3 regions of the Pseudarthrobacter phenanthrenivorans Sphe3 genome follow, and region 3 is predicted to be linked to each of the others. Evidence: riboswitches for the same ligand, from Rfam matches in the RefSeq annotation. Region 3 holds a riboswitch; each other region holds the start of a gene.
The links. Region 3 has a riboswitch for S-adenosylmethionine ahead of ASPHE3_RS12440 (aminotransferase class V-fold PLP-dependent enzyme). Riboswitches for the same ligand answer to the same signal wherever they lie in the genome.

Region 1: linked by a shared signal. The riboswitch ahead of ASPHE3_RS18285 (DUF1737 domain-containing protein) and the one ahead of ASPHE3_RS12440 (aminotransferase class V-fold PLP-dependent enzyme) in region 3 are both predicted to bind S-adenosylmethionine.
Region 2: linked by a shared signal. The riboswitch ahead of metX (homoserine O-acetyltransferase MetX) and the one ahead of ASPHE3_RS12440 (aminotransferase class V-fold PLP-dependent enzyme) in region 3 are both predicted to bind S-adenosylmethionine.

Annotation. Positions count from the first base shown of each region.
Region 1 covers NC_015145.1:3,935,367-3,940,285, forward strand. The annotation lists gene ASPHE3_RS18265 (aminodeoxychorismate lyase) at 1-115, shown strand, start outside; gene ASPHE3_RS18270 (pyridoxamine 5'-phosphate oxidase family protein) at 184-648, shown strand; gene ASPHE3_RS18275 (TetR/AcrR family transcriptional regulator C-terminal domain-containing protein) at 667-1,374, opposite strand; gene ASPHE3_RS18280 (hypothetical protein) at 1,599-1,853, shown strand; SAM riboswitch class IV at 2,073-2,187, shown strand; gene ASPHE3_RS18285 (DUF1737 domain-containing protein) at 2,201-2,479, shown strand; gene ASPHE3_RS18290 (rhodanese-like domain-containing protein) at 2,476-2,886, shown strand; gene ASPHE3_RS18295 (O-succinylhomoserine sulfhydrylase) at 2,887-4,095, shown strand; gene ASPHE3_RS21620 (DUF1905 domain-containing protein) at 4,100-4,399, opposite strand; partial or broken gene ASPHE3_RS18300 (DUF222 domain-containing protein) at 4,518-4,919, shown strand, end outside.
Region 2 covers NC_015145.1:1,420,753-1,425,671, reverse strand. The annotation lists gene ASPHE3_RS06550 (alcohol dehydrogenase catalytic domain-containing protein) at 1-647, opposite strand, end outside; gene ASPHE3_RS06545 (MFS transporter) at 761-2,143, opposite strand; gene metX (homoserine O-acetyltransferase MetX) at 2,325-3,440, opposite strand; SAM riboswitch class IV at 3,453-3,568, opposite strand; gene ASPHE3_RS06535 (bifunctional o-acetylhomoserine/o-acetylserine sulfhydrylase) at 3,659-4,919, opposite strand, start outside.
Region 3 covers NC_015145.1:2,675,182-2,680,100, reverse strand. The annotation lists gene ASPHE3_RS12465 (hypothetical protein) at 1-8, opposite strand, end outside; gene ASPHE3_RS12460 (fluoride efflux transporter FluC) at 102-512, opposite strand; gene ASPHE3_RS12455 (fluoride efflux transporter FluC) at 509-937, opposite strand; gene ASPHE3_RS12450 (metal-dependent transcriptional regulator) at 934-1,662, opposite strand; gene ASPHE3_RS12445 (class I SAM-dependent methyltransferase) at 1,706-2,464, opposite strand; gene ASPHE3_RS12440 (aminotransferase class V-fold PLP-dependent enzyme) at 2,554-3,978, opposite strand; SAM riboswitch class IV at 4,013-4,126, opposite strand; gene hisN (histidinol-phosphatase) at 4,280-4,919, opposite strand, start outside.

The DNA.
Region 1 (4,919 bases), 1.3 Mb from region 3:
CAGTGTCCGCCTGCTGGCGCCGGTGAACCGGATCGACGGCAAGGAAGTGGGTACCGCGTCCGTCCAGAAAGAGCTCACCGCGGAACTGAACGAGCTGTTGGCGGGCATACAGTAAGGACGCACCCGGATCCAGGTCCTTTGCACCCTAGGCTCCTGCGGGACAGTGCCCGTAAGGTGTGGTTCATGGACTCGCAGACGCAGCCGAAAGACCACCTGACCTTTGACGAATGCTGGGAACTCCTGGAAAACGACGCGGTGGGGCGCCTCGCCCTGGTGGTTGATGGCCATCCTGAAATCTTCCCCGTCAATTACGTGGTGCACCGCCGCAGCATCGCCTTCCGCACCGCCGGCGTCACCAAGCTCTGGAGTGCGCTCTCGGAGCGGCCGGCGGCGATGGAGATCGATGGGTACGATCCCCATACCGAAGAGGCCTGGAGCGTAGTGGTGCGCGGAAACACAGAGGTGATGGAAGACCAGGAGGACAAGGACGCGGTGGACAGCCTGGGGCTGGAGCCGTGGCAGCCGGGGGAAAAGGCGAACTACATCAGGCTCTCAGCCCAGGTTCTCACGGGCCGCCGCTTCAAGGTGAACCGGCCCGATATCTGGAGCACCCGGGCGCAGGATAAGCGCCGGGCATCCTTCGAGTAGCAGCGGCTGCGGCCTCTACTAACGCCCTGAGACTGCCACCTCGCGTGAAAGCTGCGCCTCCAGGCCGGACAGCAGGATGGCAAGCCCCTGGTCGAGTTCGGCGGAACCGTCGTACTCGGCCAAGGCCGGGGCCAGGGCACGGAGCCTGGGAAACTCCTTGGCCGGAAGACGGTGCAGCCCAAGCCGCAGCAGTACTTCGTTTTCCTCCGGGTCCACCACGAATTCCTGCAGTTCGTTGAGGATGTGCCCGTAGAGGAATCCGTAGTAGGCGCGGTAGACGTGGAGGGCGCCCGCGGGGCTGAACCCTGCCCCCACCAGCAGGGACAGGATCTGCTCCAAGGGGCGCAGCGTTCCGAGCGGGCGCAGGCCCAGCGGCGTGGACAGTGGCCTGGTCACCAGCAGTGGTACGACGTTGGGATGCTCCAGCGCCAGCGTTCGCAGACTGTGCGCTATGTGGCGCAATTGGGCCTTCCAGTCCGGGTCCTCGGGCTGGATGGAGAGTTTGTTGAGCACCAGTTCCGTGACTCCGTCGAGCAGCGCCGCCCGATTCTCCGCGTACCGGTAAAGGCTCATCGGATCGCGGTCCAACTCCTGGCCTAGACGGCGCATGGTCAGTGCATCCAGCCCCTCATTGTCAAGCACCTCAAGCGCCTTTGCGAGCACGAGGTCCCTGGTCAGCGGGGCTTTTCGCCTGTAACCGGCCTTGGTCGGTTTGGGGGAGGCCATGGTTTCCATCCTGGCTAGCAGCAAGTCCGCAGGGGTTAATCCAAACGCTTGCCTGATGTGTAGTCTACGGGTAAAGTCTACAGTGTAGATGCGGCATTGACACGTCCCATAGTCCGTGGTCATAGCGGGCTTCATCCACAACCCCCATTGCCCTGTGCACGGCATTGAGGTTGGCTGCTGTAGCCGAACGGCGGCACCACCGCACTTAGCGAAGGGAAGCCGTCATGGCACATTCGCAGTTTGATCTTTTCCTCAAAGAAGCCACCTACGTCGACCAGGCCTCGGAATCCACGCTCGACAGCGACCGGCTGTACGGCCTGTACACGAGCTGGTGTTTCATCAACCAGCAAAAGCCGCGCCCTGAGTCAACTTTCTGGTCAGCAATGAACCACCGGGTTGCCCCCGGCCACAATGGGCTCCGCATGAAAGGCCCGGCCGCTGCCGATTACATCATGGCCAGCTACCCCGGGCTCGTCTAGGAGCCCTTCCCGCAAGGAATTCCGGCGCGGACCGCAGCCTCACGACAGGCGGTCCGCGCCTTTTCTGTTTGCGGGCTGGCCGTCCTTCTTGCCGGCGGATCCGCCGTCGTACCTTCACGGGAGGTGCTGAGCCTACCCGCGGCGCCTTGCACGGTTCAGTTACGCAACATGACGACGGCGGCGGTGCGGCTCACGGCGGCAAGTGTTACGTTTTTGCGGAGTAATGAGTACCGGCGCCAAGCCCTGACTGGCCGGTCGGCAACCCTCCTTCCGCGGCGGGGTGCCTCAGGTGAATACTCGGCATATCGACCGATTCGAGTTGCAAGCGTGAGAGAAGGAGATCCGTCGTGTCTGACGCACCTGCCCCTGAAGAGAAACTGTCCTACCGCTTGATCAGCGGACCGGACAACCGTGAATTCTGCGAACGGATCTCCAACGCCCTGACGGAAGGCTATGTGCTCCACGGCAGCCCGGCGGCAACCTTCAACGGCACCAGCGTCATCGTCGCCCAGGCCGTGGTCCTGCCCGCAGCCATCGCTTCCGCCGACGCCGCAGTGGCCGACGCCGTGGATGACCTTGAAGCTGCAGGCGACGACCTCGAGTTCGACGGCGAGGGCCACGCATGAGCTACGCCGGAGACCTGACCCCGCAGGAGGCCTGGGAGAAGCTCCAGCAGGGTGCTGTGCTGGTGGACGTTCGCACCGAAGGCGAATGGGCGCACATCGGCATCCCCGATACCAAAGCCACGGACAACGATCCCCTCTTCATCCAGTGGTCCTTCCCGGGCGGCATCCAGAACCCGGACTTCATCAACGACCTCACGCAGCAGGCGCCGGAGGACCGGTCAACCGAGCTGGTGTTCCTGTGCCGTTCCGGCCAGCGTTCCATTGCCGCGGCAATTGCCGCCACCCAGGCGGGATTCACCTCCTACAACGTCCTGGAGGGCTTCGAAGGCGAGCCGGACCGCTACGGCGAACGTACCGTCAACGGCTGGAAGAACCGCGGCCTGCCCACCAACCTGGGAAAGAACTAAGTGACCTTCAACGAAGACGCCGCCGGCTGGAGCCCCGACACCCAGGCCGTCCGCGGCGGATTGGACCGCACCAACTTCCAGGAGACCAGCGAGGCTGTCTTCCTGAACTCCGGGTTCGTGTACGAATCCGCTGCAGCCGCCGAACGAGCCTTTACTGGCGAGGACGAGCGCTTTGTCTACTCCCGCTACGGCAACCCTTCCGTAGCCACATTCCAGGAGCGGCTCCGGCTTTTGGAAGGCACGGAGGCGTGCTTTGCGACGGCGTCCGGCATGTCCGCCGTTTTCACCGCCTTGGGTGCCTTGCTGGCGGCCGGTGACCGCGTTGTGGCTGCCCGCTCGTTGTTCGGTTCCTGCTTCGTGATCCTGAACGAGATCCTGCCGCGCTGGGGCGTGGAGACCGTATTTGTGGACGGACCGGACCTGGAGCAGTGGCGCGCAGCGCTCTCCCAGCCCACCACTGCCGTCTTCTTCGAGTCGCCGTCCAACCCCATGCAGGAGATCGTGGACATCGCCGCCGTCAGTGAACTGGCCCATGCGGCGGGGGCGACAGTCGTCGTCGACAACGTCTTTGCCACTCCCCTGCTGCAGCGCTGCGGCCAGTTCGGCGCGGACGTGATTGTGTACTCCGGAACCAAGCACATTGACGGCCAGGGCCGGGTGCTCGGCGGCGCCATCCTGGGCACCAAGGAGTTCATCGACGGCCCCGTGAAGCAGCTCATGCGCCATACCGGGCCCGCCCTGTCCGCCTTCAACGCCTGGGTGCTCACCAAGGGCCTGGAAACGATGGCCCTGCGCGTCAACCACTCTTCCGCCACAGCCCTTCGTCTCGCCGAGTGGCTGGAGCAGCAGCCTGCCGTGAGCTGGGTGAAGTACCCGCTCCTGAAGTCACATCCGCAGTATGAGCTCGCCGCCAAACAGATGAGCGCCGGCGGGACCGTCCTCACCCTCGAGCTGGCGCCTTCCGGCGGGCGTTCCGGCAAGGAAGCCGCCTTTGCGCTGCTGGACGCCCTGAAGATCATCGACATCTCCAATAACCTCGGCGACGCGAAGTCCCTCATCACCCACCCGGCCACCACCACGCACAGGGCGATGGGTCCGGAGGGGAGGGCTGCGATCGGGTTGAGCGACGGCGTGGTGCGCCTGTCCGTGGGGCTGGAGGACGTGGACGACCTGATCGGAGACCTGGAGCAGGCGCTCAAGCAGATCTAGCTGGTCATGCTTCCGTGCGGAGCGCCACCCCTACCACGTCACCTGCATCGATCCCGGCTTTGTTCCTGACGGACTTCTTGACGGGCAGGAGATACGAGCCTTTCTGGCTGTCCGGAAATAATGAGGTCTGCCAGGAATGGCCTGCGATCTCCGCAGTAACCCTTACTGACCCAAAAGCCTTGCTGGCACCGGCAGTTTGAGCACGGATATCGTCAGCGATATCCGCAGGCAGGGTCACGAAATGCCAACCGGCTTCCCCTGGATAGAGCCACAGCTCCGCTTTAAAGGAATACGACGCCGTCACGCGCTGAGTATGGCACGATCGCGACCTTCGAATAAAGCTGCCAAAGAAGTCTTGGAGGTTCCCCAGGAGGCAGGCCAGCCGCCCTCAAAATGTCAGACCCCCGGTAGAGGATGTTTCCATGGGAAACGGCACGGGGACTGCAAGAGCAATGGAGGGCATTCAGGCCTCCACTGCCCGCCTGGATGCCCTGTTTCTCGAAGATGCCGCCCTGGAAACCGGCTCTGGTCCGGGCGCCGGGATTAATGTGCTTGAGCGCCGGTATGAGCTCCGCCTGGAGCGCATGGCGGTGGCAAAGGAACTCGAAGCGCAAATCGCCGCGGTCAAAGCCCGGGACGCCGCCGAAGCCGTCGGCATCCAGCACGCCATGATCCCGCCCGAGGCGCCCGTGCACGAACGGACCTACGCCGAGATGTCCGCGGTTGAGGAAATCGCCGGCGTCCTCACCATAAGCTCCAGCGCGGCCGGGGCACTCGTCACCCAGTCCCGTCAGCTTTGCGCCGTCCCCCTGGCACTGGACGCC
Region 2 (4,919 bases), 1.3 Mb from region 3:
GCGAGCGCGGCCGCCATGACGGCCGAAAGCCCCACGGCGCCGAGGCCGAAGACGGCAACCGACTGGCCTTCCCGGATGTCGGCCGTGTTGAGGACGGCTCCCATTCCGGTGAGCACGGCGCAACCGAACATGGCCGCGACTGTGTCGGGAACGTCGTCGTCGATCACCACCACAGACTCGCGGGCAACCACCGCGTAATCCGCGAAGGCGGACACCCCCAGATGGTGGTTGATCCGCTCCCCCGCCGGAGTGCGCAGCAGCGCCTCGCCGTGCAGCAGGTCACCCGAGCCGTTGACGTCGGCGGCCCGGTGGCAAAGGGCAGGCCTCCCCGCCCGGCAGGCCCGGCAGGAACCGCAGCTCGGAACGAAAACAAGGACCACGTGGTCCCCCACTGCAACATCGGTGACGCCATCACCCACTGCCGCCACCCGCCCCACGGCCTCGTGCCCCAGCGCCATGGGAAGCGGCCGGACACGGGATCCGTCCACCACTGACAGGTCTGAGTGGCACAGGCTGGAGTAGGTGATGGTGACCCCCAGCTCGCCGGCGCGGGGCTCGGGACGGCTGAGCTCCTGGATCACCAGGGGCTGCGCCTGGGCATAGCTGGTCCCGGAAGGAACTGTGGAGGAGAGGACTGCTGCGCGCATGGGTTCCTGACTTTTATGTTTGCGGACAGGCAACTGCCCGGGCCTGCGCTGGGTGCAGGTCCGGGCAGCTGCCGTGTCCATGGTGCTGTGCCGTGGGGACTACTTCCGGGCGGTTATTTCTTGGCGGCGGCCAGGAGGTCGGCGGTGCCCTGGGCGTCGGCGGCGTCGACATCGTGCAGCGAGATGCCGCGGGTTTCCTTGAGGAAGAACACCGATATCGCGGTCACCACGCAGGCGGCCAGGAGGTAGAACGCCACCGGAACGGACGAGCCGAAGCTGCCCAGCAGCGAGCTGGCGATGATGGGCGCCAGCGAGCCGGCCACGATGGAGGTCACCTGGTAGCCGAGGGAAACGCCCGAGTACCGCATGCGGGTGGGGAACATCTCGGCCATGATGGACGGCTGGCCGGCGTACATGAGTGCGTGGAACAGCAGGCCGATCGTGATGGCGGCCAGGATGATGAGGTCGTTGGCGGTATCCATCATGGGGAACGCGAAGAAGCCCCAGGTTCCGGCGAGGATCGTACCGGCCATGTAGACCGGGCGGCGTCCCAGGGCATCGGACATCCTGCCCACCAGCGGGACTGCACAGAAGTGGATGAAGTGTGCCACCAGCAGGAGGAGCAGGATGCGGGAGGTGTCCGTCTGCACAACCACCTTCAGATAGGTGATGGAGAACGTGACCACGAGGTAGTAGAGGATGTTTTCCGCGAAGCGCAGGCCCATGGCAGTGAATACGCCGCGCGGGTACCGGCGGAATACTTCGGCAACGCCGTAGCCCTTGTTCTCGGAAGTGACTTCCTTGCGGGCCTCAAGGAAGATCGGCGCGTCCTGGACCTTGGTGCGGATGTAGTAGCCGATGATGACGATCACTGCGGAGAGCCAGAAGGCTACGCGCCAGCCCCAGCCGAGGAACGCTTCCGGGGAAAGGGTGGAGGACAGGGTGAACAGCACGGCGGTGGCGAGCAGGTTTCCCATGGGGACCGCGGACTGCGGCCAGCTTGACCAGAAGCCGCGGGACTTGTTGGGGCTGTGCTCGGCGACAAGGAGCACAGCGCCGCCCCATTCGCCGCCCACCGCGAAGCCTTGGACGAAGCGCAGGAACACCAGGAGCGCCGGCGCCCAGTAGCCGATCTGCGCAAAGGTTGGCAGGCAGCCCATGAGGAATGTGGCCACACCCACCAGGATGATGCTCAGCTGCAGGAGCTGCTTGCGGCCGAATTTGTCGCCGAAGTGGCCGAAGACGATGCCGCCGATGGGGCGGGCAACGAAGCCGACCGCGTAGGTGACGAAGGCTGCGATGATGCCGTCCAGCTCGGTGCCGGAGTTGGGGAAGAACAGCTTGCCGAACACCAGCGTTGCGGCGGAGGCGTAAAGGAAGAACTCATACCACTCAACCACGGTGCCGGCCATGGAGGCCGTGACGACCTTCTTCAGGCCTGAGGACTTGACGTCGGTTTCCTCGGGCCGCCGCGCGGCGGACTTTTCCGTACTCATTGATGAACTCCTTCGGGCGTCTTCTTCGACACCACTGGGACAGTCGTGGCGGATACGTGTGATTTTGGCCACGAACCGCCGGGTCCCAACGAGTATGGTCCGCCTGAACGGCAAGCTCAACGGCGAATCATGCAGAGGCTATCTGCATAAATGCACATTTGCCTGCCGGCGAGAGGCATTCCTAGGCCGAGAGGTGCGCCCGGAGCTGGCGGCCCAACTGGCCGATTTCCGTCAGGAAGCCGTCATGGCCTATCGGCGCCTCAATGACGTGCACGTCCACGTCTCCCGGCAGGGCCGTGGCAAGTTCCCGCGACTGGGACGGGAAGTAGAGCCGGTCAGAGTCCACGGCTGCCACAAAGAACCGCGCACCCGACCGTGCCAGGGTCTCGGGAAGCGGCCCTCGGTCCCGGCAGATGTCGTGGCTCATCAGGGCGTCGGTGATTGCGATGTAGCTGTTGGCGTCAAACCGCCGGACCAGCTTGTTCCCCTGGTGGTCCAGGTAGCTTTCCACCTGGTAGCGGCCGCGGGCAGCCAGGACGCCGCCCTGCAGGGGCGACTCCGGAGCCTGGGGTTCGCGGCCGAACCTGCCTTCGAGTTCCGCCGCAGAGCGGTAGGTGATGTGCGCAATGCGCCGGGCCAGGGCCAGGCCCTCCTCGGGGAACGGGCCGCCGTAGTAATCGCCCCCGTTGAAATTCGGGTCCTGGCGGATCGCCAGGGTCTGCGCCTGGGCGAAGGCGATCTGCTCGGCCGTGCTTGCGGCGCCCACCGAAATCACTGCGCAGCGCTGCACCCGCTCCGGGAAGGTGATGGCCCATTCAAGTGCGCGGGCTCCACCCATGGAACCGCCGAGCACCGCAAACCAGCTATTGATTCCCAACTGGTCAGCCAGCCGGGCCTCGGCCACGCTGCTGTCCCGCAAGGTGACGAGGGGAAAGCGCGAGCCCCAGGGTTTGCCATCCGGTGCAGGTGACGACGGGCCGGTGGACCCGTAGCAACCGCCCACGATGTTGATGGACACCACGAAGAACCGGTTTGTGTCCACGGGCGCGCCCGGGCCCGCGAGTTGCTCCCACCAGCCGGGCTCATCCGTGTCACCCCGGGTCACGTGCGTGCTGCCGGTCAGCGCGTGCTCGATCAGGACAGCGTTGCTGCCGTCCTCGTTGAGCCTGCCCCAGGTTTCGTAGGCCAGGGTGACGTCCGGCAGGTAACCGCCGCCCTCCAGCTGCAGCCCGCCGATGGAGGCATAGCGGACGATTCCGTGTTCGGGAACGGTGGTACGGGTGACGGTAACCGTCATGGCAAGACCTCTTCTACGCGCTTGCCCGCCGTCGAATGACCGGCAGGCCAGGTCTTCACCCGGGGCACCCCACCGCGGAAGGAGGGTTGCCGGCCAGCAAGCCGGGGCTGTCACTGGCACTCATGACCTGGTTCGAGTGTACGAAACAGGCCATGCCTGCCGCCAAGAGTGTGACTGGTTGTGACTTCCCCGGCTGCCGGCCAGGTGGTGCGGCAGGTTCAGGCTGCGGCGGCCTTGGCCGCCCGGAAGCCGGCTTCGAGGTCGGCCAGGATGTCGTCAATGTGCTCAATGCCCACCGAAAGCCGCACCAGCCCCGGGGTCACGCCGGCCACTTCCTGCTGCTCCGGTGAGAGCTGGCTGTGGGTGGTCGACGCCGGATGGATGACAAGGGAGCGGACGTCGCCGATGTTTGCCACATGGGAGTGCAGCTCCAGGGCGTCCACGAAGCGCTTGCCCGCTTCCGCGCCGCCGGCCAGGTTGAACGAGACGATAGCCCCTGTACCTTTGGGACCGTATTTGCGCCCGCGCTCGAACCATGGGCTGGAGGGCAGACCCGCGTAGGCGACCGATTCGACGTCGTCACGCGCTTCGAGCCACTGCGCCACTTCCAGCGCGGTGGCAACATGCCGTTCCACCCGCAGGCTCAACGTTTCCAGCCCCTGGGCAATCAGGAAGGCGTTGAATGGCGAGACAGCAGAACCCAGGTCACGCAGGAGCTGGACCCGGGCCTTGAGGATATAGGACAGGTTGGCACCCAGGGCACCGTCCGCCCCAAGGTCACGCGCGTAGACAAGGCCGTTGTAAGTGGGGTCCGGAGTGTTGAAGCCGGGGAACTTCCCGGGGTCCTTGCCAAAGTCGAAGTTTCCCGAGTCCACGATGACGCCGGCGATCGCGGACCCATGCCCGCCCAGGTACTTGGTAGCCGAGTGCACCACGACGTCTGCACCCCATTCCAGCGGACGGATGAGGTAGGGCGTGGACAGGGTGTTGTCCACGATCAGGGGGACGCCGGCGCTGTGCGCAACTCCGGACACGCCCTCAATGTCCAGGACGTCCTGCCGCGGGTTGGACACCACCTCAGCGAAGAAGAGCTTGGTGTTGGGCTGGACCGCGTCACGCCACTGCTCGAGGTTGTCAGGATCCGCTACGAACGTGACCGAGATGCCGAACTTCTTCAGGGTGTGGGCGAAGAGGTTGTAGGTCCCCCCGTAGAGGCTGGGACTGGCCACGATGTGGTCCCCCGCCTCGGCAATGTTCAGGACCGCAAAGGTCTCAGCCGCCTGGCCGGAGCTGAGCAGCAGCGCACCCAGGCCGCCTTCGAGGCTGGCAATCCGCTGCTCCACCGCATCCTGGGTGGGGTTGCCGATCCTGGTGTAGATGGGCGCGAGCTCGGCCAGGGCAAACCTGTTCGCAGCGCTCTCGGCGCTGGGGAAAACGAACGACGTCGTCTGGTAGATGGGGAGGGCACGGGCACCTGTG
Region 3 (4,919 bases):
CTAATCATCACCATCCACGATACGGGAGCCCGCCAAATCCGGACCTGCAGGGATCCGCCACAACAGCAGGCCCGCCCACGCCTCCAACAAACCCAGCAAGCTTAGGACAGCAGGGCCATGCCAGCCACGGCCGCAGCAAACCCCAGAACCAGGTTGGCCGCAACATTCATAGCCGCTGACAGGAACCGCGCTTCGCCCAGCAGCCGCACGGTTGCCGTGGTCCATGAACTGAACGTGGTGAGTCCGCCAGCCAGGCCCGTGGCCAGGGCGCCCTGCCACTCCGGGCCCAAGCCCTGCCGGGCGATAAGGGCGTGAGCCGCCCCGATGATGAAGCAGCCGGCAACGTTGACCACCAGCGTGGCCCACGGCCAGTGCAGCCTTACGGGAATACGAGCACCAGCACCGGCAGCCCGGATACGGCGTGAGCTATGGTGCGCAAACCAGCTGTCGACGCCGAAACGGAGCAGCGCCCCGCCCACACCGAAAACGCCCACCAGCACGGCCGCGATCATGGCCCGCTCCGGACCGGCCGGCCGATCTGCTTCCCAAACCGCCACCCGAGGCCGGCGGCACCAAGCCCCAGCACCAGCGACAACCCAAGGTAGGCAATCCACACGCCGTGCTCTCCGGCCCGCGCCAGCTGGTCCACGGAGAAAACTACGGCAGAGAACGTGGTGAAGGACCCCAGGAGGCCGGGGCCCAACCCGGCCCGCAGCCAGAAAGCCGTTCCGGGGCGGGCGAGCCATGCAGTGGTCAGGGCAGCCAGCACAAAGCTGCCCGCCACGTTGATGCAAAGTGTTGCCCACGGGAACGCACCCGGCACCTCGGGGAAAGCCAGGCCCAGGCCGTACCGCAGTTCGGTGCCCACCAACCCCCCGGCCGCAACGGCCAGCCAGACGGGTAGCCCGGGCGACGCTGCTGATTCCCGCCTGCTCATACCCTGGACGTGCCGGCATCCCCGAGGAGGCAGCCGGGGTGCGGGTGGTCGCTGTGCACCCACAGCGCCGAGGTGACCTCGTCCGCGAGGTCGTAGTCCCGGGTCCGGCCCGAGTTCCTGATCCGGACCACCAGGGCCCCGCCAAAGGGCCTGCGCCCCACCACTTCGACCTCTGCGTCGAGGTCGATCTCCTCGGCTGCAAGGTAGCGAAGCAGGTCGGGGTTGTCGTCACTGATCCGGGTGATCCGGCCTGTGTGGCCTTCATCGAGTTCACCCATGAGGTGGGCGCGGGGCATGAGCACCTGGCCGTCCGCCGTGGGGATGGGATCCCCGTGCGGATCGCGCTGCGGGTTCCCGAGCTTGGCTGCCACCCGTTCAACGAACGTGTCCGAGACGGCGTGCTCCAGCAGTTCGGCCTCATCATGCACCTCGTCCCAGCTGTATCCCAGCTGCTGGACGAGGTACGTTTCGATCAGGCGGTGGCGCCGCACCATGGAAAGCGCCAGCCGCAGGCCCGTGTCCGTCAGCCTGATGGCACTGTACGGCTTGTGGTCAACCAGGCCCTGGTCCTTCAGCTTGCGGACCATCTCCGAGACAGATGAATTGGCCACTCCCAGCCGCTGCGCCAGTTGCGAGGACGTGATGGGCTTGTCCTGCCATTCGGTGAATGAGTAGATGACCTTGACGTAGTCCTCAATGGAGGAGGAGGGCGCACTGGTCTTCACGGATTCAAGCCTACCGGCTCGCCCGACGCCGGGCGGCTGCCGCTCATGCCCTTACCGCCCGCCACGCCAAAGCGAGGTAAGGCAGTTCCAGTTCTTCGTCCGGACCATGCCCCAGATGCTCGTGGAGGTACCAGTCGAGGTTCGCCAGCACCTTGGCCCGGGTGGCCTCGCCCGCACGCAGGTAGTAGCTCCGCGACTTCGTCAGCTCCATCAGGCCATGGGTGGTAACGGCGTCCTGCCAGTGGGTCAGATGGCTTTCCAGCCGCTCAAACTCCGGCCCCACCAGCGGCCGGAAACCAGGCTTGTAGACGTCCCCGGCATGCATGATCCGGGAGAGCCGGTGCACCCAGGGGACGGAAGTGTCCAGCTGGTTCCAGACAAGCCCCAGGGTTCCGCCCGGGCGCAGTACCCGCGCCAGTTCCGTACTTGCCCGCAGCGCATCGCACCAGTGCCATGCCTGCGCAACGGTGACGACGTCGAACGCCGCCTCGGGCAGGCCGGTAGCCTCAGCGGTGCCCAGCGCAGCCGTGGCGCCCGGGCAGTGCTGCACCAGTTGTGCGAGCATGTCCGCCGAAGGATCCACGGCTGTGACGGAGAGTCCCAGGTCGAGCAACAGTTCCGTGAACTTGCCGGTCCCCGCGCCCACATCGAGGGCGTCACGGGCGCCCGGAGGTACTACCCAGCGGGCAGTTTCCGCAGGGTAGCCGGGCCGCACCTGCTGGTAGTGTTCGCCACCGTCCTGGAAGCTTTGGCCGAGCTCCCGGCGGCGGCCGTGATCCAGCCTGGGGCCACCCCGTGCCACGAGCGGCCTCCTTCATCCGGGTACTTTGGTGTCTTCCGAATTTACCGCATCTGGTGCCCGGCCAAGGTCCCAGGGGGGACCAAGCGGGATCAGTCGTCGATGCAGGGCGCCGCGCCGGCGGTGCCGGGGGTGTTAGGTGCCCAGTGCGGGTACGTACGGTTGTCGTTGGCGGGAACCCAGCGGCCGGCGTCAACCACATAGTCCCAGCCAAGGCCCTTGCTGCGCAGGTCCCGGATGCCGGCCAGGAGCCGCTCGGCGTCCTCCAGCCTGGAGCCGACACCGAAGCTGGCCCGCAGGGAACCGGACGGAAGCCCCAGCCGCTTCAGGAGCGGGTGTGCGCAGAAGCGGCCGTCGCGCAGCCCCACGCCATGTTCCGCTGACAGGTAGGCGGCCACCAGGCCGGCGTCGTAGCCCTCCACGGAGAAGTTGACCACGCCGATGGTGTCCGTGTCCGGGTCGGTGTCCTTGAAAATCTGGTGGACCGTAACGCCGTCGATCTCCTGCAGGCCCTCCACGAGGAACGACCGGATGGCGGATTCGTGGGCGTGCCACCGGTCCTGGTCAAGTTCGGCGATGACCTGGGTGGCGCGGGCCAGCGTGGCGGCGCCAAGGACGTTCGGTGATCCGCCCTCATGGCGGGCTGGGCCGGTTGCCCAGCTGACGCCGTCGAGCCTTGCTTCCTTCACGGCCCCACCGCCGGCAAGGTGGGGGGTGCCGGCGTCGAGCCAGTCCGCCCTGCCAACCAGCACGCCCGCGCCGAAGGGCGCGTACAGCTTGTGCCCGGAGAAAGCGATGTAGTCCACGTCGTCGGGGGTGATGTCCACGCGCCGGTGGGGGGCCAGCTGGGCTGCGTCCACCACGATCCGTGCGCCGTGCCCGTGGGCCAGGGCGGCGAGGGCACGGATGGGAAGGATCTCACCGGTGACGTTCGAGGCGCCGGTGATGGCGAGCAGGCTCACTCCGCCCTGTTCCAGTTCGGCCCTGACCGCGTCGATGGTGCCTGCGATCGTGTCTTCCGCGACGATGCTGCGGTGCGGCACGCCCTGCCATGGCAGGAGGTTGGCGTGGTGCTCGATGTCCAGGTAAAGCACGTCGCCGTCCGGTACCCCGCCGGTTGCGGGCAGGCAGCCTGCCAGCAGGTTGAGCGAGTCAGTGGTGTTGCGCGTGAAGATGACGGAGTCATCCGGGCGGCCGCCCACGAATCCGCGGACAATGGCGCGGGCGTTCTCGTACACGGAGGTGCTGATCTGGGACGCGTAGCCTGCGCCGCGGTGGACGCTGGCGTAGTAGGGCAGGATCTCGTTGAGGTACGCGGACACCACAGTCAGAGCCGGGGCGGACGCACCATAGTCGAGGTTCGCGTAGCGGACGTGCCCGCCATGGATCAGCGGGGCCTGGATTTCAGCGCCGGTGACTGCTGCAAGCGGGCGGCCGGCGGCGGCCTGCCACTGGTCAAAGAGGGCAGTGGTTGCAGGCTGGATGGCAGCGCTGGGGGAGACGGTGGCAGTTGTCACAAAGACCTCACTTCACAACAGGACTCCGTGACGGAATCCGCGCTTGCCGCATCCGTTCCGGACCGGCCTGGTCGTCACCCGGGGCACCCCACCGCGAATGGAGGGTTGCCGGCCAGCAAACCGGGGTTTTGCGCTGGCACTCGTGACCTGGTTAAGAGCGTAGGACATGGGCAGGGAAGGTTAAAAGCCGGCGGAAATGTTAAGGGCTTTGTTACGTCCGCTTGGAAAAGGGCCCCTTCACCGAACATTACGACGGCGGCCGCCTCTGTGGGGAGTCAGCCGCCGTCGGAAATTCGATGGATCAGAGGAGGTCGTCGAGGTCCGGGTTCAGCCTGCGCAGCACCTCGGAGTGCAGGATGGAGTTGGTGGCCAAGGCATTCCCGCCGAACGGTCCGTCTTCGCCCTCCAGCGACGTGAAGCGGCCGCCCGCCTCCACCACAATGGGGACCAGGGCAGCCATGTCGTAAAGGTTCAGTTCAGGCTCGCAGGCAATGTCCACCGAGCCTTCCGCAACCATGCAGTAGGACCAGAAGTCGCCGAAGGCCCGGGTCCGCCACACATCCTCGGTGAGGCCCAGGAACTCGTTGAGGTTGCCGCGTTCCTTCCAGCCGCCCAGGCTCGAATAGGACAGCGAGGCATCGGACAGGCTGGAGACGTTGGAGACCCTGAGGCGGGTGGCCGCGGCCAGGGAACGCCCCATGTAGGCGCCCATGCCTTTCGCCGCCCACCAGCGCTTGCCCAGCGCGGGAGCGCTCACCACGCCCACCACCGGTTCGCCCTCATCCACCAGTGCGATCAGGGTGGCCCAGACCGGAACGCCCCGGACGAAGTTCTTGGTCCCGTCAATGGGATCAATGATCCACCGCCGTGATCCGTGCCCGGTGCTGCCGAACTCCTCGCCGAGGACGGCATCGCGCGGACGGGAACGGGAGAGCTGGCCG